Regions from separate parts of the Polycladomyces subterraneus genome, predicted to be linked through region 1. Evidence: riboswitches for the same ligand, from Rfam matches in the RefSeq annotation. Region 1 holds a riboswitch; each other region holds the start of a gene.
What was found. A riboswitch is a leader RNA that binds a small molecule or an ion and turns the genes downstream of it on or off. The one in region 1 is predicted to bind S-adenosylmethionine.
Positions count from the first base shown of each region.

Region 1 (5,356 bases):
CCGCAGGAAATCGGCCAGACACAGGTAGGGCGGCTTCTTCTGGCGGGGGAAATCAAACCGTTGCAACACACGATTCATATCATTTGGGTCATATACGAGCACTGCATCTCCATCCGCCTGTGCAGGGAAAAACCGATACATTCCGTGCGCCTGCAATATCCCGTTTTCCCGCGCCTCCGCCAGCAGGCGGTCCACCTCTTCTTTCAACTTCAACGCTTTTTCGTCTCCGTTTTCCAACAGTTGCTCCACGTTGCCTTTAAGCCCCAGGTGTTTGCCCAAGAGCATCTGTTCGTTTATGTACGGCCGCAGATGGGACAGCGGGTAGTTTCGCAAAATGTGCCGGTCAAAATCGGGCGGGGTAAATACTGGTGCTTCACGGGAAACATCAGATCGACGCGGCGCCTCCGTCACCGTTTCTTCGTTTGGTCGAACCGTGACCGTGGTCGCCGCCGTCATCTGCTCCTGCCACTGTCGCTCCAACTGTCTCCGTTTGTCGGGGTCGGTCAGCCGGTTGGCCAATTCCAATCCGTCCATCGCATCTTTGGCGTACAGGACCAGCCCATTGTATTCGGGGCGGATACGAGTTTCCGTGAATTTTCGGGTCAAAGCAGCCCCGCCCACCAACAACGGAACGTTGATCCCCGCCGCTTTCAGATCCTGAGCGGTGACGACCATCTGTTGAGCCGATTTGACCAACAGCCCGGACAGACCGATGGCGTCGGGCTGTTCCTCACGACAGGCGGCAATCAGTTGCTCCGGCGGCACCTTGATCCCCAGGTTGACCACTTCAAATCCGTTGTTGGACAGGATGATTTCCACCAGGTTTTTCCCGATGTCGTGCACATCCCCCTTGACCGTAGCCAACAGGATCTTTCCTTTGATATTGGACTCCGTTTTCTCCATATACGGCTCCAGAAACGCGACAGCTGCCTTCATCACTTCGGCACTTTGCAGCACTTCGGCCACGATCAGTTGGTTGTCGTTGAACAACCGTCCCACTTCGTCCATCCCAGCCATCAGCGGACCGTTGATGATCTCCAGCGGGCTATACTTTTCCAGCGCCAGCTTGAGATCATCGATCAATCCGTCCTTGGTTCCCTCCACGATATATTGCGCCAGCCGCTCTTCCAACGGCAACGATTCTCCCGATGACTTCGTCTCCGTTTTTTTGGCGCGGTAAAACTGAACAAACTCGGCCAACACTGCTTCGTAGTTTTCATGATTGGTCTCAAACAGCAACCGCTCCGCCAAGCGGACTTCTTCCTGCGGGATGGACGCATAACGCTCCAGTTTTTCGGTATTGACGATGGCGTAGTCCAATCCCGCCTTGGTACAGTGATACAAAAAGACGGCGTTCAGCACTTCCCGTCCCGCCGGCGGCAAGCCGAACGATACGTTGGAGATGCCCAGGATCGTCTGGCAACGCGGCAAACGTTCCTTGATGAGACGAATGCCCTCCACAGTTTCCTTTGCCGATCCGATGTACGCTTCATCGCCTGTCCCGACAGGGAAAACCAGTGGGTCGAAAATGATGTCCTCTTCCGGAATGCCGTACTTTTCCGTCAACAAGCGATAGGAGCGTTCGGCCACCTCCCATTTGCGCTCGCGGTCAACGGCCATGCCCCGTTCATCGATCGTCCCCACCACAACCGCCGCACCATAGCGGTGAATCAGAGGCACCACCCGTTCAAACCGCTCTTCCCCGTCTTCCAAGTTGATCGAGTTGAGAATGGCTTTGCCCTGCGAAAACTTTAACGCCGCCTCCATCACTTCGGGCGATGTGGAGTCGATCATCAGCGGCGCTTTGATCACCTTGACAGCGTAGGTCAAAAACCGCCGCATATCCTCCAGTTCGTCCCGGTCAGGATCTGCCAGACACACGTCGATCACCTGGGCACCGTTTTTCACTTGTTTGCGGGCAATTTCCGCAGCGGCTTCATACTCTCCTTCCTGGATCAAGGTACGGAATTTGCGCGACCCGATCACGTTGGTCCGCTCACCGACGAGAATCGGTCGATTGTCCGCCTCCACATAAACGGTCTCGATTCCGGATACCGCCGGGATACGCCGTTCCGGTACGGGGCGGGGGCGTTTGTCCTTGAGTGCTTCCGCCAGCGCACAGATGTGATCCGGTGTCGTACCGCAACATCCGCCCGCCATATTGAGCCAGCCTGCATCAGCAAAGGCAGCCAGTTTGGCGGCCAGTCCCTGCGGCGTCTCGTGATACCGTCCCTCCTCATCGGGCAAACCGGCGTTGGGATAACAGCTCACCCCACAATCGGCCATAGAAGCCAGCGTCCGCAAGTGGTCACGCATAAATTCCGGCCCGGTCGCGCAGTTCAACCCCACAGACAATGGACGGAGATGGGAGATGGACACGTAGAAGGCCTCCACATTTTGCCCGGCCAACATCGTACCCATCGGTTCGATCGTGCCGGAAATCAGGATGGGAACTTCGGTTCCCAACTCCGCAAATGCCCGCCGGATCCCAATTCCGCCGGCTTTCACATTCAGCGTGTCCTGGGATGTCTCCAGCAGCAACGCATCCACGCCGCCCAACAACAGCGCACGTGCCTGTTCGTAATACGCGTCCACCAGCTGGTCGAACGTGATACCGCCCGTCACCGAGAGTGTCTTGGTTGTCGGTCCCATCGCCCCGGCCACATACCGGGGAGAACCGTCCCGCGTCCATTTGTCCACGGCTTTGCGGGCACAGGCCACAGCTGCACGGTTGATCTCTTCCACGCGACTTTCCAGTCCGTACTCGGCCAATACCACCGACGTGGCACCGAACGTGTTGGTCTCCACGATGTCCGCTCCTGCTTCCAGATAGGCTTCATGAATGGATTGGATCAGGTCGGGTCGCGTCAGGTTGAGCATTTCGTTACATCCCTCATACGCTTCGCCACCAAAATCCTCCGCCGTCAAACGGGCATTTTGCAGCATCGTTCCCATCGCGCCGTCCAGAATCAGGATTTTTTCTTTCATCCGTTCCGACAACGGTTGAATACCCATGTCCATCATCCTCTTTCCTTCCATCAAATAAAAAACCTTTCATCTCTGATCGGATGAAAGGTTGGCGTCGTAAACGCGCAAACTCTCATCTCCCAGAGATACCCTCTGCAGGAATTGGCACCACATTTGAAAGACAATCCTTTCAAATAGGTTGCCGGGCTTCATCGGGCCAGTCCCTCCGCCGCTCTGGATAAGAGTTCCGCTAATCGGACTATGTGATTTTTTCCGAACTGACAAACGAAAAGGATTTGAAGATAAATATACAAAATTAACGGGGCACCTGTCAATGATTTCAGGTCTTTGATTCAGGTGAAGCGTGCTCCTGGAAAACGGCCACCCTTCAAGTTGGCGAATTAGCAGACTTGGGTGTGTCTGATCAACATTGTCCGCATTGCTTTCTCCCCTCACGGAATTACTCCAGACACACCCTCGTCCTGGTTCCTTGTCATCCTTTCTTCAAACATAGTATCTGCTGCTCGTTTTACTACTCGGTGCGTTTTTTTGTACGCTCCTCCGCTCCCGTTTCATCATGCACTGCCGGAGAAACGGACAACCGAATCCGATACCGTTTATGCATCCTTTTCCGTGGCTGTTTCATCAACTTCGTCCGATTCCGCCGTCCGGGCCGCTACTAGAAACCAAGTGATCAATATAAACGCCGTCAATGCCAAAAAGGGGATGGTGACAAACCCGAACCAGTTGATGTAGTCGCCTGTACAGGGCACCCCGCGCGTGCAGGGAGAGAACGATTTCATCGCCGGTACCTTTTGCAGCAAATAATGATAAAGCGAAATCGAACCGCCGATCACACTGAGTGGCAACGTGTACGGGATAATCCACCGGTCATTCCGATAGCTGGCGATTCCCAGCAGTACCGTCAACGGATACATGAAGATCCGCTGAAACCAGCACAACTTGCATGGTTCAAACAACGCGATCTCGCTGAAATACAAACTGCCTCCCGTCGCAACCAATGACACCACCCATGCGAAATACAATCCGTATTGCCGAATCCACGCCATCATACCGGATTATCCTTTCTTGCCCGATTCCTGAAGCGCTTCATCCAACGCTTGTTTCAATTGGTTGTAGTCCAGCGGATTGTCCACTTTTTTCCCGTTGACGTAGATGGTCGGAACCGAATTGATGCCCAGTTTCTTTCCGTTGTTCATATCCTGCTGTACATCCGCCTCATATTTCCGGGTGCGGAGGTCCTGTTCCAGACGTTTCACGTCGATGCCAGGAACCTGCTGCTTGGCCAATTGCACCAGAAACTCAGGCGTGGCCCAGATGGTGTACTCGTCCTGTTGATTCCGGTAGACCGCGTCATAAAACTGCCAAAATGCCTGCGGTTTTTGATGGTAGATCGACTCACCGGCAATGCCGGCTGTCACCGAATCTGGCCCGATGAACTGCATGTTGAGAAATGCCATCTTGACTTTGCCAGTGTCGATATATTCCTTTTTCAACAAAGGAAAGACGGTTTCCTCAAACCGTTTGCACACCGGACACTTGAAATCTCCGAATTCGATCAAGGTGACTGGTGCTTTCGGATCGCCCAGGACGGGTTGACCCTGTGCCAACCCGTTGATCTCCTCCTTTTGACCATCGGCGGCCAGATACGCAATGCCGAAGATGCCCACGATGAGCACAACCAGCCCCACCGTGATCATTGTCAACATCTTCATGTCCTTTTTCTTCCTTTTCGCCTGGTACGATACGCTTTGCTTTTTCTTTTGTCGGTTCTTTTTCCCCATCAAAGTTCTCCTTCCCATCTGAACCGTTCCACTGTCAGATTTGCTTTCTATTATCGCATAAAACAAGAAAAATGGGGACTTCTGAAAAGCACCTTTTAGCTTGTTTGAAAAAAATTTACAATCACGTTGGAAAAAAAGCCGTTTACTCCCGTCGGATAACGGGTACGTGTTAAAAGGTTAGTATGTATGGAGGGGATTGGATGCTGAAAAGAAGTTGGCTGTTATCCATTTGTCTTATTCTGTTGGTCAGTCTCACCGCCTGCAAGGACGGGAAGACCGCCGAGCCCGGAAAAATCGTCATCTCGGGCAAGGACTGGACCGAGCAGTGGATCTTGGCCCACATTTTGGGCGAATATTTGAAAGCCCACACGGATATGGACGTGCAAGTGCGCGAAGGGTTGGGCACGGAAGCGATCTTGGTCCAAGCCCTCAAGCAAGGGGAAATCGACGCTATTGTAGAGTATACCGGCACGGGTTACCAGGCGATTCTCAAAAAACCTTACAAGCCGGGAATGACTCCTCAGTATATTTACCAGCAGACCAAAAAAGGATACGAAACCCAATTCGGCACCACCTGGCTGAAA
Region 1 is NZ_JANRHH010000037.1:43,611-48,966, forward strand. It holds gene metH (methionine synthase) at 1-3,015, opposite strand, end outside; SAM riboswitch class I at 3,098-3,212, opposite strand; gene NWF35_RS10310 (disulfide oxidoreductase) at 3,585-4,037, opposite strand; gene NWF35_RS10315 (DsbA family protein) at 4,047-4,703, opposite strand; gene NWF35_RS10320 (ABC transporter substrate-binding protein) at 4,973-5,356, shown strand, end outside.

Region 2 (5,356 bases), on a different contig from region 1:
AAACGCGATCAATCGCAATGAAGAGAGCAATGGTCCCACCAATGCGGGTGATTTCACACGGAATGACAGCATGCCGCCGCCCCCGTCAGCTTGTTTGGTCTGTATTTCCCACGTCTCCGACTGCAATGCGGGATAGAACACTTCATCCACCAGTGGGTGCTGACGTAGGAAATGGGCCAGTTGATAAGCGTTTTCCTGATGCTTCTCCATTCTGAGTGCCAACGTCTTCATCCCGCGAAGCAACAACCATGAATCCTGCGGTCCCAGCACGGCGCCGATCGCGTTGTGCAGCCCCGCCATCTGTTCACTTAAATCTTCACCCTTGGTCACAATCAGGCCAGCCAATACATCATTGTGTCCGCCTAAATATTTGGTTGCGCTGTGAATGACGATATCCGCCCCGCACTCGATCGGACGCTGAAAATACGGCGTCATAAACGTGTTGTCGACAATCGTAATCAACCCATGACATCGCGCGATTTCACAGACAGCATGTAAATCGGTTACCTGCAACAGGGGATTGGTGGGTGTCTCAACGAAAAAGGCGCGCGTTTCCGGACGGATGGCTGCTTTCACTTCGTCCAGACGGCGGAAATCGACATAACTGAAAGAAAGACCATACCGTGTCATTAACGATTCAAACAGCCGGTACGTCCCCCCATACAAATCGAGCGAAACAATCAAGTGATCCCCTCGTGCGAATAGTCCCATGACCGTTTGTACGGCGGCCATCCCCGAGCTGCAGGCGAATCCAGCTGTTCCACCCTCCAGTCGGGCGATCGCTTCTTCCAACACCGCCCTTGTCGGGTTGGCGGTCCGAGTGTAATCGTATCCCGTGCTTTCTCCCAATCCCGCATGCCGATAGGTTGTCGAATAATACACCGGATAACTGATCGCCCCGGTTTTGGTCTCTTTGTTGGAACCCAATTGGGCCAGTTGTGTCTCAATCCGCATGCCATTGCCCCCTATTCCAAAAACCGTACGGAAAGTCTTTTTTGGTCATTTCGTTTACACAGATGGAGACGTGCTTTCCTCGATAGTCCCGGCCGGAAAACACGTCCCCTGTTTCATCCCATCATCAGAGCTTCGCCCGAATCACCGTCCCGTCTCTCTGTATCCCAGCGACAACATCGTATGAGCCAGCTCTCGATTGTCAGGCCAACCCTTCCCCAGGATCGATCCATGACGGGATTTACTTGTGAGACAGGCTTTCAGCCTTCATCACCATTTGTTTCGAATGGTCCCGATGTATCAGGCCGTGATGACTTGTTGACTTTTCTTCAATGCCTGATCCAGATCTGCGATCAAGTCGTCCACCGACTCAATCCCTACGGACAAGCGGACCAGTTCCGGTGTTACACCTGCGGCCAACTGTTCTTCCTCCGTCAATTGCTGGTGCGTGGTGCTGGCCGGATGGATCACGAGGGATTTGGCGTCACCCACGTTGGCCAGGTGAGAAAAGAGGCGCAAGTTTTCGATGAGTTTTTTGCCTGCTTCCAAACCGCCCTTGATACCGAACGTGAAAATGGCACCTTGCCCTTTGGGCAGGTATTTTTTCGCTTTTTCGTACGACGGATGGCCTTCCAATCCCGGATGGCTTACCCATTCCACCAGTTCGTGTTCCTGGAGGAACCGGGCGACCCGAAGCGCGTTTTCGCTGTGCCGTTCCATTCGCAGATGCAACGTTTCCAACCCCTGCAAGAACAAAAACGCATTGAACGGAGAGATGGCAGCGCCGGTGTCCCGCAACAGTTGAACCCGAGCCTTGATGATGTAGGCCAGCGGCCCGACCGCTTCGGTGTAGGAAACCCCGTGATAACTCGGGTCCGGTTCGGTCAATTCCGGGAACTTGCCGTTGGTCCAATCGAATTTGCCCGAATCCACAATCACCCCACCAATGCTGGTGCCGTGTCCTCCAATGAATTTGGTGGCTGAGTGCACCACGATATCTGCCCCGAACTCGATCGGCCGGCACAAGTACGGCGTGGCAAACGTGTTGTCCACAATCAGCGGCAAACCGGCATCATGGGCCACTTTGGCCACGGCTTCCACATCCAGCACATCCATTTTGGGATTGCCGATGATTTCCGCAAAGACGGCCCGTGTCTTTTCATTGATCGCCTTTTTGAAATTTTCCGGATCAGAAGGATCGACGAACCGCACGGTGATCCCCAGCTTGGGCAAGGTGTGTTGAAACAGGTTGTATGTGCCGCCATACAAACTGCTGGATGAGACGATTTCGTCCCCGGCTTTGGCGATGTTTAGGATGGAGTAGGTGATTGCCGCCTGACCAGAACTCGTCGCCAGCGCACCGACGCCCCCTTCCAGCGCAGCCACCCGCTTTTCAAACACATCTTGTGTCGGGTTCATGATGCGGGTGTAGATATTACCGAATTCTTTCAACGCAAACAAATTAGCCGCATGTTCCGTATCGTTGAATACATAGGAAGTGGTCTGGTAAATCGGTACCGCTCGGGCATTGGTCACCGGGTCCGGCTCTTGGCCACCGTGGACCGCCAACGTTTCCAGACCGTATTGTTGCGATTCGCTCATCACCATCATCCTTTCGGAAGAGATTGAATGATTAGGAATTTAGATCCCTCTCACTCTTGCAACCACACGCTCAAGGGCGCTCGCCCATTAAAGCCGCCTTCCCGTTTGTGACACCAGCCTACAACAGTGGAATAAAAAAGCCTCTTCTCCGATAAGAGAAGAGGCTCTGGTTACGCCAGCTCTCCTCTCTTATCTCTCGGAAACCGTTGGCGTCGGTTTCCGCAGGAATTGGCACCTTCCGGTTCGTACAGACCGGGGTTGCCGGGTTTCATCGGGCCAGTCCCTCCACCACTCTCGATAAGAGATTCCAAATCCGATTCAATTGTGTCGACAATCAGAAAACTTGTTTTTCATTATACCGGTCTCTCATGCTGCCGTCAACCGCTTTTTGAAGAAATGTTCGGCCATTGATTCCATTCCAAATTCCATCTACAATGGTGATAGATTGCTCATTTTCGGCTCAGGACGTGTGAATATGCGTCCATACATCAAATTGATGCATCATCAAGGAGGCCATCATGTCACGGAACCAATCATTGATCGAATTGACGGAAAAATACGGCGCGAGGAACTACCATCCCCTGCCGATCGTGATTTCCAAGGCGGAAGGTGTTTGGGTGGAGGATGCCGACGGCAACAAGTACATGGACATGCTGAGCGCCTATTCGGCATTGAATCACGGACACCGCCATCCCCGTCTGATCGCGGCGCTGAAAGAACAAGCGGATAAAGTTACCTTGACATCTCGTGCTTTCCACAATGATCAGCTGGGACTTTTTTACGAAAAAGTGGCTCAATTGACAGGCAAAGAGATGATCCTGCCGATGAATACCGGTGCCGAAGCGGTGGAAACCGCCCTCAAAGCAGCCCGGCGCTGGGCCTATGACGTGAAGAAAGTGCCGGAAAACCAAGCGGAAATCATCGTCTGTGAAAACAACTTCCACGGACGGACCATCACCGCGGTCTCTCTCTCGTCCAGCGACGAGTACAAACGCGGATTCGGCCCGTTGACCCCTGGCTTCAAAATCATTCCGTACGGTGATGTTGAAGCGCTGAAAGCAGCCATCACGCCCAACACCGCCGCCTTCCTGGTAGAGCCGATCCAAGGAGAAGCGGGCGTTATCGTGCCGCCGGAAGGATATTTGCGTGAAGCTTACCAAGTATGTAAAGAGCACAACGTCCTGTTCATCGCCGACGAGATCCAAACCGGCTTCGGGCGAACCGGCCAACTGTTCGCCTGCGACTGGGAAGATGTTCGGCCGGATCTGTATGTGATGGGGAAAGCGTTGGGCGGCGGCGTGATGCCGATCTCCGCCGTAGCCGGTGATAAGGAAGTGATGGGAGTATTTGAACCGGGCTCCCACGGTTCCACCTTCGGCGGCAACCCGTTGGCCTGCGCTGTCTCCGTGGCTGCACTGGATGTGCTGGTGGAAGAAAACTTGCCTCAGCGCTCGCGTGAATTGGGCGAATATTTCATGGCCGAGCTGAAAAAAATCCATAATCCGATCATCAAGGAAATCCGCGGCAAAGGCCTCTTCATCGGGATGGAATTGTTTGAACCGGCCCGTCCGCACTGCGAGCGTCTGGCTGAAGAAGGGTTGTTGTGCAAAGAGACGCACGAAAACACCATCCGTTTCGCTCCGCCGCTCACGATTACCCAAGAGGAGCTGGATTGGGCACTGGCCAAGATCCGGAAAGTGATGTCTGTTTGATATATGAAATAAGAACCCCCTCGGACTACGAGGGGGTTTAAGTTAAAATGATGGCTCAAATCACGGCACAGTCAACCGATCGCGAAACTTTTTCAGTGTTTTCTCCCCGATCCCCGGAACGTTAGCCAGCTCGTCCACCGAGCGAAAAGGACCATGCTCCTCACGATAACGTATGATAGCCGCCGCTTTGGACGGGCCAATTCCATCCAGCTGATCGAGCTGTTCCGCTGTGGCAGAGTTGAGCGAAATTTTGCCACCGTTAGCCGTGGTGCCTGACTGCGTCCCGCCATCTGGGACCGACCCGGTTGCACCGGCCACGGGAGGAGGTCCCTGTTCCCCTTTTCGCGGGATATAGACCACCATCCCGTCAGCCAACGGCTGAGCCAGGTTAACCCGATTCACATCCGCTGACGGTGCCGCACCGCCTGCATGTAGCATCGCGTCCTGCACACGCGAACTGCTGGATAACTTGTAAACACCCGGGCGGTTGACCGCCCCCTTGACGTCAACGACAACCTCAGTGGCTTTTTCCCTATTCCCGGCAGACGGTGTTGCCGGTAGGGCCGGTTTATAGGCAGGCAGGGTTGGAACCGGTGCAGTCTCTTCCCGATGGCTGATCAACAACACGATGAGTCCGATCACCACCAGCGCCAGCATCCCTGTCGCCATCGCCCACTTATTGATTCGGTAGTACCACTTGTCCTCCCACACCCTTACTCTCCCTTTCCTCATAATCCTCCCCGTTCCTGCATAGGGTTAAGGAGAAACGGCCAGCGTCATGCGGATGGGGAGGGTATTGTGATGAAATTCGGCTTCATCGGGACGGGGAGCATGGGAAGCAACCTGGTTCTCGCGTTTGTCCAATCTTACGCCATGCAACCCGATCGTATCATCGTTTCCAACCGTACACGCGACAAAGCGGAACGGCTGGCTCTGGATTGCCCTGGCATTCACGTGGCCGATCACAATCGGGAAACGGCCAAAAAGGCGGATTGTATCTTTCTCTGCGTCAAACCGGGAGATTTTCGACATGTGTTGGATGAGATACAGGATGTTGTCCGACCGGACCACTATGTCATCTCCATCACCAG
Region 2 is NZ_JANRHH010000047.1:9,815-15,170, reverse strand. It holds gene NWF35_RS12825 (aminotransferase class I/II-fold pyridoxal phosphate-dependent enzyme) at 1-954, opposite strand, end outside; gene NWF35_RS12820 (homocysteine synthase) at 1,252-2,553, opposite strand; SAM riboswitch class I at 2,740-2,857, opposite strand; gene NWF35_RS12815 (ornithine--oxo-acid transaminase) at 3,072-4,265, shown strand; gene NWF35_RS12810 (helix-hairpin-helix domain-containing protein) at 4,326-4,976, opposite strand; gene comER (late competence protein ComER) at 5,067-5,356, shown strand, end outside.
Region 2: it holds a riboswitch for S-adenosylmethionine, as region 1 does, so the genes downstream of both, NWF35_RS12820 (homocysteine synthase) here and metH (methionine synthase) in region 1, are expected to answer to the same signal.

Region 3 (5,356 bases), on a different contig from region 1:
TCACTTTGCAAAAAATCTACCGGGATATTCCCAAGAAAAACATCCAGACCATCACCATCAAAGGTGAAAACAAACGTCTGAAATACTGGTACTTCTTCGTCAGCAAAAAAGAACGGCAACGGATCAGTGACATCCTGCGCAAACAGCTGGAACTGAAACCAGAAAAAATTACCGGACCTGATCCAGCTGAAGGCATTCTCGATGATTCGTCATCCGGAGGGGCCGGGCAGCAAGATGGTTCGTCAGATGACGGTACCGATTCATACGATCAAAGCGGGGGTTCCGACTACTAAGTCGGCCCTCTTTTTTTTGGATCCCGGATCATGTAGGGCGGACATACTGCTCCGGATCGGTGTTGTTTGATCATCCTGCCGAGTGTGAGCAGTCGGTTCTCTCTCCTGATCCACCATTGGCCCGGCCCGTCCCCAAACGACGTATGGATTCGTTTCCACGGCGGTAAATAAGAAACAATCGCATTGCCCATGATCACACTTTCTTTATAAACGGACGGCATGACAAACCATATACGCATGCACGTTCATTCCTTTTCACTGGTATTAGGTGGATTTGTTTATTAGGATAGAGGATGTTGGAATATGCGGCTACCCTTTCGACAAAGGTTTTCAAAACATCGGTTCATCCCTGCCGCATGCGGATGATTGTAGGCTGATGACAGGAAGGTGAAGGAGATGGAAACCCGTTACCGAACCGTGAAAGGATATGGCGAAACAGAAATCGTGATTCAAAAATCGCGGTTTATCACCCGCGTGAACCGTGTCTCCACCGAACAAGAGGCAGCTGCATTTGTGGAGGGAATCAGCAAAAAGCATTGGGATGCGACCCACAATTGCTACGCCTACGTCACCCGCGGCACCCAAGTGCAAAAATCGTCGGACGACGGCGAACCGGCAGGAACGGCCGGTCGTCCCATCTTGGAAGTAATCCGAAATCGAGACTTGCATGATACGGTCATCGTGGTTACCCGTTATTTTGGCGGGATCAAGCTGGGCGCTTCCGGCTTAATTCGCGCATACAGCCAATGCGCCGCTGCCGGCATCGACACCGCCGGGGAAGTGGAACGCATTTTGCACAAAAAAATGTCGATCACGACGGATTATTCGTTTGTCGGCAAAATGGAACATGAACTGCGTACCCATGGATTTGACATGGATCCGCCGGAGTTTACCGACCAAGTAACTTGGCACCTCTGGGTACCGCTCGGCGAAGAAGAAGTGGTCACAAAATGGGTGACTGAACTGACCAACGGCAGGGCCTCCATTACCGAAGGAGGTACGATGTTCCGGGAGAGAGAAGTGAAGTCCTAGGTTGTGTCGGTTTTATCCCATCAGGGTAAATGTTTGTTTCCCACCACAAAAGCGAAAAGCCCCACGCTGATGCGTGGGGCTTTTTCATCAAAACGCCGGAATGACGGCACCTTTGTATTTTTGCTCGATGAACTTTTTCACTTCCGGGGAAGTGAGGGCTTTGGCCAGCTTTTGGATCCGCGGATCATTTTCTTTGCCCTTTTTGGTCGCCAAAACATTGGCATAGATCGATCTTTTGTCCTCAATAATCAGCGCATCTTTCAGCGGATTCAAATGGGCTTGCATCGCATAGTTGGTATTGATCACATCCAAGTCCACTTGATCGAGAACTCGCGGTAACATAGCTGCTTCCAATGGTTTAAATTGCAGGTGTTTCGGATTGGACACAATATTTTTCTCCGTTTTGGGTCCATTGTGGTTGTCCAGTTTGATCAAGCCATTTTTCTCCAATAGCAGCAAAGCACGGGTTTCGTTGCTGACGTCGTTTGGAAGGGCCACAGTTGCTCCATTTTTGAGCTGATTGATATTCTTGATCTTGTGGGAATAAGCTCCCATAGGCTCAATATGGACGGCCACCACTTTTACGATATGATAACCCTGCTCCTTGTTGACATTTTCCATCCACGGGACATGTTGGAAGTAATTGGCATCCACTTGTCCTTCTTCCACCACTTTGTTTGGCAAGACATAGTCTTGGAACACCCTAACTTGCAAATGAACGCCCTCTTTTTCAAGAATGGGTTTTACATGTTCAAGAATTTCTGCGTGAGGAACAGCGGAAGCCGCCACTGTCAGGGTATTGCTCGCTTCTTTTTGCTGCCCGCAAGCTGTGCCAAATACAGTCAAAAGAGCAACAGCAATGATAGCCATCAACTTTTTCACAGGATCTCTCACTCCTTATCTCTTATCTCTTATCTAATTTCCGGGCAATGAAATCACCTATGGCCTGAATGATTTGCACCATAATCACCAAAATCAACCCGCATGCATACATCATGCTACTATTAAACGATTGGAATCCAAACCGGTATGCAGCATCTCCTAAACCGCCACCACCCACGATGCCAGCAAAAGCGGAATAACCCACCAAAGCCACACAGGTGACAGTCAGACCAGAGACGATCGCCGGTTTGGCTTCCGGCAGGAGCACCTTTCGGATGATCTGCATCCGGGTGGCTCCCATCGCTTTGGCGGCTTCGATTACTCCACGGTCAATCTCCCGGATGGCGGTTTCCACCATGCGTGCATAAAAGGGTGCCGCACCAGCGATCAGGGGAATCGTGGCCGCCGTCGGTCCGAGCGTGGTGCCGACCAGAAGCTGGGACAACGGAAACAGGAACAAAACCAGAACAATGAACGGCACTGCCCGGAACACATTGATAATCAGGCCAAGAACGCGCTGGATGACCACATTTTCCCACAGGTGACCCTTATCCGTAATAACGAGGAGTACACCCAACGGAATGCCGATCAGGGCCGCGAAAAACGTAGAGATAGCCACCATATATAACGTTTCCCCGGTCGCTTGCCACAAAAGGGTGGTGTCCAGTTGATCAAACATGCGGAATCACCTCCGATCTGCGCTCGAATTCCCGGATCTCCTCCACGGCATCCCGAACTTGGTCAGGTTCCCCGCTCACCTGTAAGGCGACCATTCCGTCGTTTTTCTCATGGTCAGGCAAGATCGTCACTGTTACGCCTATTTTTACCCAATCGGCCAAGCGGGACCAGATACGATCCAAATCATCCGACTTCACCCGGATCAAATCGGTATGCTCTTTTGAAGCTTCTAGTTTTTCAGTGTGATAGGACTGTACGAATTGCTGGGTAACCGGGTGCTTCGGTTCCCGGAACAGCGTCTCCACCTCACCCATCTCCACCACTTTACCGGCTTCCATGACGGCCATGCGATGGCACATCCGTTTGACCACACTCATTTCGTGCGTAATGATCACCATTGTGATGCCGGTGTCCCGGTGGATCTCCTTCAACAGTTGTAAAATGGAGGTCGTCGTCTCCGGGTCCAGCGCCGATGTCGCCTCGTCACACAACAAGACGCTCGGATCGTTGGCCAATGCCCGCGCAATGCCGACACGCTGTTTCTGTCCCCCGGACAGTTGGGCAGGATACGCATTTGCCCGATGGGAAAGTCCCACCCTTTCCAACAAAGCATCCACTTTTTCCCTGATTTCCTTTTTCGATTTACCGGCCAGCTCCAGAGGGAAGGCCACATTTTCCCACACGGTACGGGACCAAAGCAAGTGGAAATGCTGAAAAATCATCCCGATTTTCTTTCGCGCTTCGCGCAGCTCACGATCACCGCTTTCGGAAATGGAAATACCATCCACCGTGACGCTGCCCGAAGTGGGCTTCTCCAATCCGTTGAGCAATCGGAGCAGCGTGCTTTTCCCCGCTCCGCTGTGACCGACGATCCCGAAAATTTCTCCACGTTCGATGCGAAGGTTGATATCCTGCAACGCGACCACATCCCCGTCTTTCGAGGAAGGGTACACTTTATTCACTTGGTCAAGTACAATCATCGCTTCATTCACCACCTGTCTCTAAGAAAAGATCCCTTCCTGCCAGAGCAGAAAGGGATCTTATATATTATAAAATCGCCTCTCTCATCTGCCAGAACCGATGGGCTCTGCAGGAATTGGCACCATTTCCGCGTGCATACCGCGGACGGTTGCCGGGTTTCATCGGGCCAGTCCCTCCACCTCTCTTGATAAGAGCGCGCAACATCGTCTTATGAAGTTGTCACGTTACATCCTACCACGACAACATTCAGGATGTCAACGTCATTCTCTTTACACATAATGTACAAATTTTTCCGATGAATGATGACAGCAGATTACCATGAGATTACATTTCGTTTACAAATGGCCAAAAATCCACTACGATGACTGACATTCGCGTATAATAAAAACAACCAAGGACACAAGCAACGGAGGTGCCCGACATGAGCACGGTTGTTGGCAAATCGTTTTGGATCGGCCTCATCAACGCGACCGGTTTAAGCCTCCCGTTTTGGCTTCTGCTGTATATGGCCCTTCGGCTGACCTTTTAAAGGAGATTGCCATAGCCGGAGCATCGTGTGTCGGGATAGCCTTGTGATACGGATGAGAAGGAACGGGAAAAAACGGATTACCCTCGGGGCAATCCGTTTTGTTTTAGTGAAGCGAGCTCAACGGGCACCGTTACCAGTCAGTACCACCCATACCGTACGCAACAGAATGCGCATATCCAACGCGAACGATTGCCGTTTGATGTAGTACATATCCAATTCAAATTTCTCTTTCGGTGTCATATCATAACCGCCGTTCACCTGTGCCCATCCGGTCAAACCCGGTTTCACCAACAGGCGATTTTTGAATCCGGGAATTTCTGCGGCAAATTTCTCGGTGAACATCGGTCGTTCCGGCCGCGGGCCGATCAAACTCATATCCCCTTTCAAGACGCTGATCAGTTGCGGAATTTCATCGATCCGAGTCTTGCGGATAAACCGTCCTACGCGGGTTACTCGGGGGTCGTTTTTGGATGCCCATTGCGGACCGTTTTTCTCCGCGTCCACCCGCATGGAGCGCAGTTTGACGATATAGAAGGGTTTCCCGTGCAAGCCGACGCGTTCCTGTTTGTAGAAGACGGGACCTTTCGATTCCAATTTGATGGCAATCGCGGTCAACACCAACACCGGCAAGGTCAAAATCAAGAAAGTAATAGAGAAAATGATTTCAAATACCCGTTTGGCAATCGGGTACCATCCCGAAGGCGGTTGGTACACGCCTTCCGAGAACAAGTGCGCGTCCCCTTCATACACTGCTTTCGATCGCATCCGCAAACCACTCCTGCTTAATATGATTGCCACAAATCCTTCCCGAATTGAGCCGCTCCATTTGGCGGCCCCCACCTGCGAACATGTTTGTTTCGTGGTTTGACCGTTCTGTACTCCAGGTAACTCGTTAACCAGTATACTGTGTTTTCCGTTTGGTTACAACAGTTGAAAAACCCCGCAGGATGGAGGAATCACG
Region 3 is NZ_JANRHH010000013.1:53,089-58,444, forward strand. It holds gene NWF35_RS02165 (LCP family protein) at 1-293, shown strand, start outside; gene NWF35_RS02170 (hypothetical protein) at 290-532, opposite strand; gene NWF35_RS02175 (YigZ family protein) at 690-1,325, shown strand; gene NWF35_RS02180 (MetQ/NlpA family ABC transporter substrate-binding protein) at 1,413-2,207, opposite strand; gene NWF35_RS02185 (methionine ABC transporter permease) at 2,230-2,886, opposite strand; gene NWF35_RS02190 (methionine ABC transporter ATP-binding protein) at 2,879-3,865, opposite strand; SAM riboswitch class I at 3,947-4,060, opposite strand; gene NWF35_RS02195 (sugar transferase) at 4,513-5,160, opposite strand.
Region 3: it holds a riboswitch for S-adenosylmethionine, as region 1 does, so the genes downstream of both, NWF35_RS02190 (methionine ABC transporter ATP-binding protein) here and metH (methionine synthase) in region 1, are expected to answer to the same signal.

Region 4 (5,356 bases), on a different contig from region 1:
TCATCCACTGTTTCCTTGCCCCACAAAATGCGCGTTTTCTCACCAAAGACAAGAGAGGTGCGTTTCGGGTTGACGTTGAGCACGATGCTTTTCACCTGCGGCAAGCGACGAACCAGACGCATCACCAGCTCTCGTTCTCGCGGCAATTCGTCGGTACGGCACACCAGCACCAATTGGGCTTCTTCCGTCTGAAACCCAAAGCGGACCACCAAATGGCGCAACACACCCGTATGTTTCTTTTCATCGTAGATGGGAATGCCAAGCTCCTCCACCGTTTTGCGCGCTGTTTCCAGAATGCGGTTGGTCTCGGGATGCTGTACCCCGCACTCCCTCATGTCGACCAACCGATGGGAACGGGCCGAATACATGCCCATCAACACCTTTTGCCCCCGTAATTGCACAGGCAGTTGGGCCTTGTTGCGGTATCGCCACGGTTCGTCCATCCCCACCATCTCTTCGATCGGCAATTTCCGCAAGGAAGTGTAACGGGCAAACGCTTCTTCCACCAATTCCTTTTTCAGCTTCAACTGCATCGGATAATCGATATGCTGTAGTTGGCACCCCCCGCAATCGGCATAAACCGGACACGGCGGTTGAATCCGGTGAGGAGATCGCTTCAGAATCCGAAGCAGACGGGCTTTGGCAAACCGTCGTTCCACGCTTTCCACACGGGCCACCACTACCTCACCCGGAATGGCCCCGTCGACGAACACCACTTGTTTTTGATAAAATCCGACTCCCTCCCCGTTGATGCCCAAACGACGGATCGGGAGCTGGATGGTTTCCCCCTTTTTCAGGCGAATCATCGTTTCGTTCTTTTTCATCATTCATACCTTCCTACCCGAGATCGGACGATATCCCCCTCATTGTACCCGAATTTCCCGGACACCAAAAACCGCCTTCCCGCAAAACGCAGGAAGGCGGTCAGGTTGATGTCAAATTTCACGAGCTCCGATCCCCCATCTCCGCTCCGCCCAGGTCAGCGCAGGACGTGGGCAAAGTACGCTTTGCTTTGAGGAAATTGCCCGCAATTTCAATCTTGCGCTTCCCGAGTCTTCGCTCAGTCAGGGCTTAGGTCTTCGCTCGCCTGGAAAAACATTGCTTCCTTACGGAATGACAAGACACGTTATAGACTAAAACATCGGACCCGCTCCCAAAAGCGTCTTCACTCCACATCAGTTGACGGAACCCGCACTCACCACTTCTTTTTCTTCTTGCGCCACAGAGGCCGCCAACACCGGGCGGGTAATGATCCGTTTGACGGACACTTCCCATTCCGCCGGTAGAACTGAAGCCAGCCGCGGCTCCCAGTTGCGAACGAGGAAAGCGGCATGGCTCCGTCCATGATCCGGATAAATGACTGCATCCAGCACTTGGATGCCTGTATCGACGAGCTCCGATTTCCACTTGTCCGCCGTGTCGGCAGCCAATACTTCCTCCGTCTCGATCAGGAGGAACTGGACACCGCTTTCTTCACCCGCCGGCAAAATCATCGGTCGACGAAGGGAGGCAGCGCGCAAAGCAGGCAGTCGGTACACATTACACAAATCTTCCACCACCGCACTGCCGGTGGGTTGTTCACCCGCACCTTGACCCACCAGTGTCACATCTTGCACAACATCGCCTTCCACATGGATGGCGTTGTAAACGCCGCGAACCCCGGAAAGCGGATGGGAAAGCGGCACCAGGGTGGGCGCTACTTGCAATGCTACCGGTCCTTCTTCACCGTATTGTTCAGCTTGGGCGAGCAATTTGATCGAATATCCCAGTCGACGGGCAATCTCCAATTCGGCGACCGTGATGTCCGTGATCCCTTTCCGCGGGATGTCATCCACCGCCACATCCACCCCGAAAGCCAACCGGCAGAGAATCGCCAGTTTGTGAGCCGAATCGAAGCCTTCGACGTCTGCAGTCGGATCGGCTTCAGCGTATCCTTTTTCCTGCGCCTCCGCAAGAACAGAGTCAAACGAACGTCCATGTTCAGTCATTTGCGTCAAAATATAATTACAGGTACCGTTGACAATCCCGGAAACCTTATGAATGCGGTTCGCTTTCAACAAATGCTGCAAGGTACCCAAAACGGGGATGCCGCCGCCCACACTGGCTTCATACAACAATTGAACGCCCTTTTCACGCGCCAGCTGCTCCAGCTCCACCCCGTGTTTGGCGATTAGCTCCTTATTGGCGGTCACAACGTGACATCCCGCTTCGATCGCTTTCACCACATAGGTGAGCGTGGGTTCAATTCCGCCCATCGCTTCAATCACCACCTGCACCCCCGCTTCCAATACATCCTCAAAGCGGGTGGTCAGGAGATGTTTCACGCCTTCCACCTTTCGTTTCTTGGTTAAATCCCGCACCAGAATGCGGCGGACTTCAAACAGCGTGCCCGTTTTGCGTGCAATCACGTCCTGATTGGACTGGAGCATTTTGTATGTTCCCGTTCCCACCGTTCCCAGTCCCAACAACGCAACATCGACACGCTTCATCGCCTGCTCCCCCCTTTAAAAATTCAAAACCCTCTTCCAAAGATAAGAAGAGGGGACATGTATCCACGCCACCCTGCTCCTTATCTCTCAGCACCCGAAGGTACTGCAGGAATTGGCACCTTATGCCCGTACCCTGCCTACAACGCAGGGGCCGAACATGGTTGCCGGGCTTCATCGGGCCAGTCCCTCCGCCTCTCTCGATAACGAGTCAGTGGTTGATCCCTATTTAATTAGTCACTATTATCCAACAAAAAAAATACGTTTGTCAAACCCTTTTTTTTGAACAATATCGAACAGACATCGTCATTACGGCGAAATTTGTCCGTTCCCAGTAGAAAAATGTCCGGTTCCACGGGAAACCGGACATCAATCATGCCGCGCCACGATGCGGTTGCGAAGAACGCCCAAGCGCTCCACTTCCAGCTCTATCACATCATCCGGTTCCAACCAACGATGCACCTCTGTACCCAGCTCCAAAATACACCCGGTTCCGACTGTGCCGGACCCGATTACGTCTCCAGGATACAAAAAAACATCCTGAGAAGCTCGCTCGATCATTTCCGCAAAGGAAAAGTGCAAATCCCGGAGATTGCCGCGGGACAATTCAACCCCGTTGACCCGGGCAGTCATCGCCAAATCCCAATGATCACCGGTTCTTCGGTCTTCCAGCTCATCCAAGGTGACCAACCACGGTCCCAACGAAGTGGCAAAATCTTTCCCTTTGGCCGGTCCCAAACCCACTTTCATTTCCTCAAGCTGAACATCCCGTGCGCTCCAATCGTTGAGAATGCACAATCCCGCGATATATTCCCTTGCTGAGTCTCGGGGGATATTGCGTCCCTTTTTCCCGATGATACATGCCACTTCCAACTCATAATCCAAACATTGGGTGTTTTTCGGGCGGTATACTGGTTGCTCATGTCCCACTATAGTCTGATGATTGGAAAAATAAAAAACAGGAAAATAATACCATTCAGAAATCATATCGAGGCCGCGTCGTGCCCGCGCCGTTTTGACATGCTGTTCAAACGCGTAGAAATCACGAAAGCTGGGCGGTCTGGGCACCGGCGGAAGCAAACGGACTTCCGCAAGCGACAATGCCACCGGTTCACCCTCCACTTTCACTTGATCAGGATGTGTACCCCGGCAAGCATCGATCACCTGACGCAACAATGAAAGGCCATCCGCCCCTGTTTCCAGGAACGCAACCATATCTGTCGGGATCGCACGGGGAAACGGCATTCCCTTTTCCAACATGGCCCATTCCTGTGCAAAACCGATATCCCAAACATACCCATCCTGCACCCAACCGATCCGGGCATCGCCATGCTCTTCCGCCCGGATGTTCAACACGTCTTCTTTGATCACATAGGTTACCAAACGCATCCAACCACTCCTCTCCTCCCAGCATATGCATCAAAAGCAGGTGCTTGCAAGCCTTTTTGCGGGAAGATCATCGCAACACCCGGTGACGTGCCGGTTGCAAAACTTCATCAGCGATTCGATCAGCCGCATTTCCGGATGCCAGATTCGACATGACTCGGGCAATGTGTTCCCGACGGGCCGGTGACTCCAACCAACGCTTCATCTGTTGTGTCAATCGACCGAACTGAACCGTTTCCGCCACTCGATGGCGCAATAGGTATCTCCGGTTCGCCTCTTCCTGCCCCGGCAATGCGTTCAACAGTAACAGGGGTAAACGTTTGACCATCGCTTCCGTTATGGTGAGTCCACCCGGCTTGGTGATCAACAGGTCTGCAGCATCCATGAACAAGGGGACATCGGGTTGGAATCCCTCTACGCGAATGTGGGGTGGCAGAGAATGACGGGTCAGCTCATACATCAGGGCTTCATTTTTCCCTGTCAGCACCACGACTTGACAAATGGGGCCTGCTTTCTCCAATTCCCGTACGGTTTCGCGGACGGGCCCCATCCCTTCCCCGCCGCCCATCACCAATACTACCGGACGTTCCGGACTCAATCCCAACAAACGTCGCGCTTCCTGCTTCGACACGTTTTGGAGAAATTCCCTTTTCACGGGAATACCTGTCTCGACAATCCTGGTGGCAGATTGCCACAAACGGCGTTGCGCCTGTGGAGGAACAGAAATTCCGCTGGCCGTGCACAACACATCAGGTGCGCCCGACAGCCAAATGGGATGAATTTCATAATCGGTTACCACGCAGAATGAAGGGATGCGACGCCAGTGGGAAGACAACCACATCAATGCGAACGGATGAGTCGCTACCACCTTTGTTGGACGGAATTGAGATAGTCGCCGTACTAATTGGCGCCGGATCATCCACCCCGCCCGCTTGATCGCTTCCCCGGAAACATAACGAAACCAACGGGACTGATGTGTCCAATCATACAGATAGTGATACACTGACGGAAACCGGTTCAACATACGGTGATACCCGGTTTGGAGGAGAGGATGTGCCTTCGTCGGTATCCAGTCCAACAAATCAACGTACATCACTCGTGCGTTTCGCTGTTCCATCACATGTAACAATGCTTGTGCCGCCGAGTTGTGCCCGGCACCAAATCCCATCGACAGTAGCAATACACGTTCCATTTGGCGCCCTCCTCAATCCCACTCCTCTATCATTATGACAAAAACGACCCAATCCGTCTCCTTTCTTATCAATATCTCGCGAAAAATTGATCAATCTTTTACAATGATGAAACAGGTTGGTGGTCCAAATGGGCCGTGAGACTGCTGACAACATGTTTTGGCCACCTGCGATTCCGGGTGTGCCGATTTCCCTCTCGCTCCTGAATCACTGCGCTCAAAGGTCACGCGTGAGAAATCGGATCCCTCGGACATTGTCGACAACCTGACGACCCAAATGAACCGTGGTCTAGGG
Region 4 is NZ_JANRHH010000031.1:80,440-85,795, reverse strand. It holds gene rlmD (23S rRNA (uracil(1939)-C(5))-methyltransferase RlmD) at 1-824, opposite strand, end outside; gene NWF35_RS07445 (homoserine dehydrogenase) at 1,176-2,489, opposite strand; SAM riboswitch class I at 2,567-2,696, opposite strand; gene NWF35_RS07440 (fumarylacetoacetate hydrolase family protein) at 2,856-3,746, opposite strand; gene NWF35_RS07435 (MGDG synthase family glycosyltransferase) at 3,943-5,064, opposite strand; gene NWF35_RS07430 (alpha/beta-type small acid-soluble spore protein) at 5,351-5,356, opposite strand, start outside.
Region 4: it holds a riboswitch for S-adenosylmethionine, as region 1 does, so the genes downstream of both, NWF35_RS07445 (homoserine dehydrogenase) here and metH (methionine synthase) in region 1, are expected to answer to the same signal.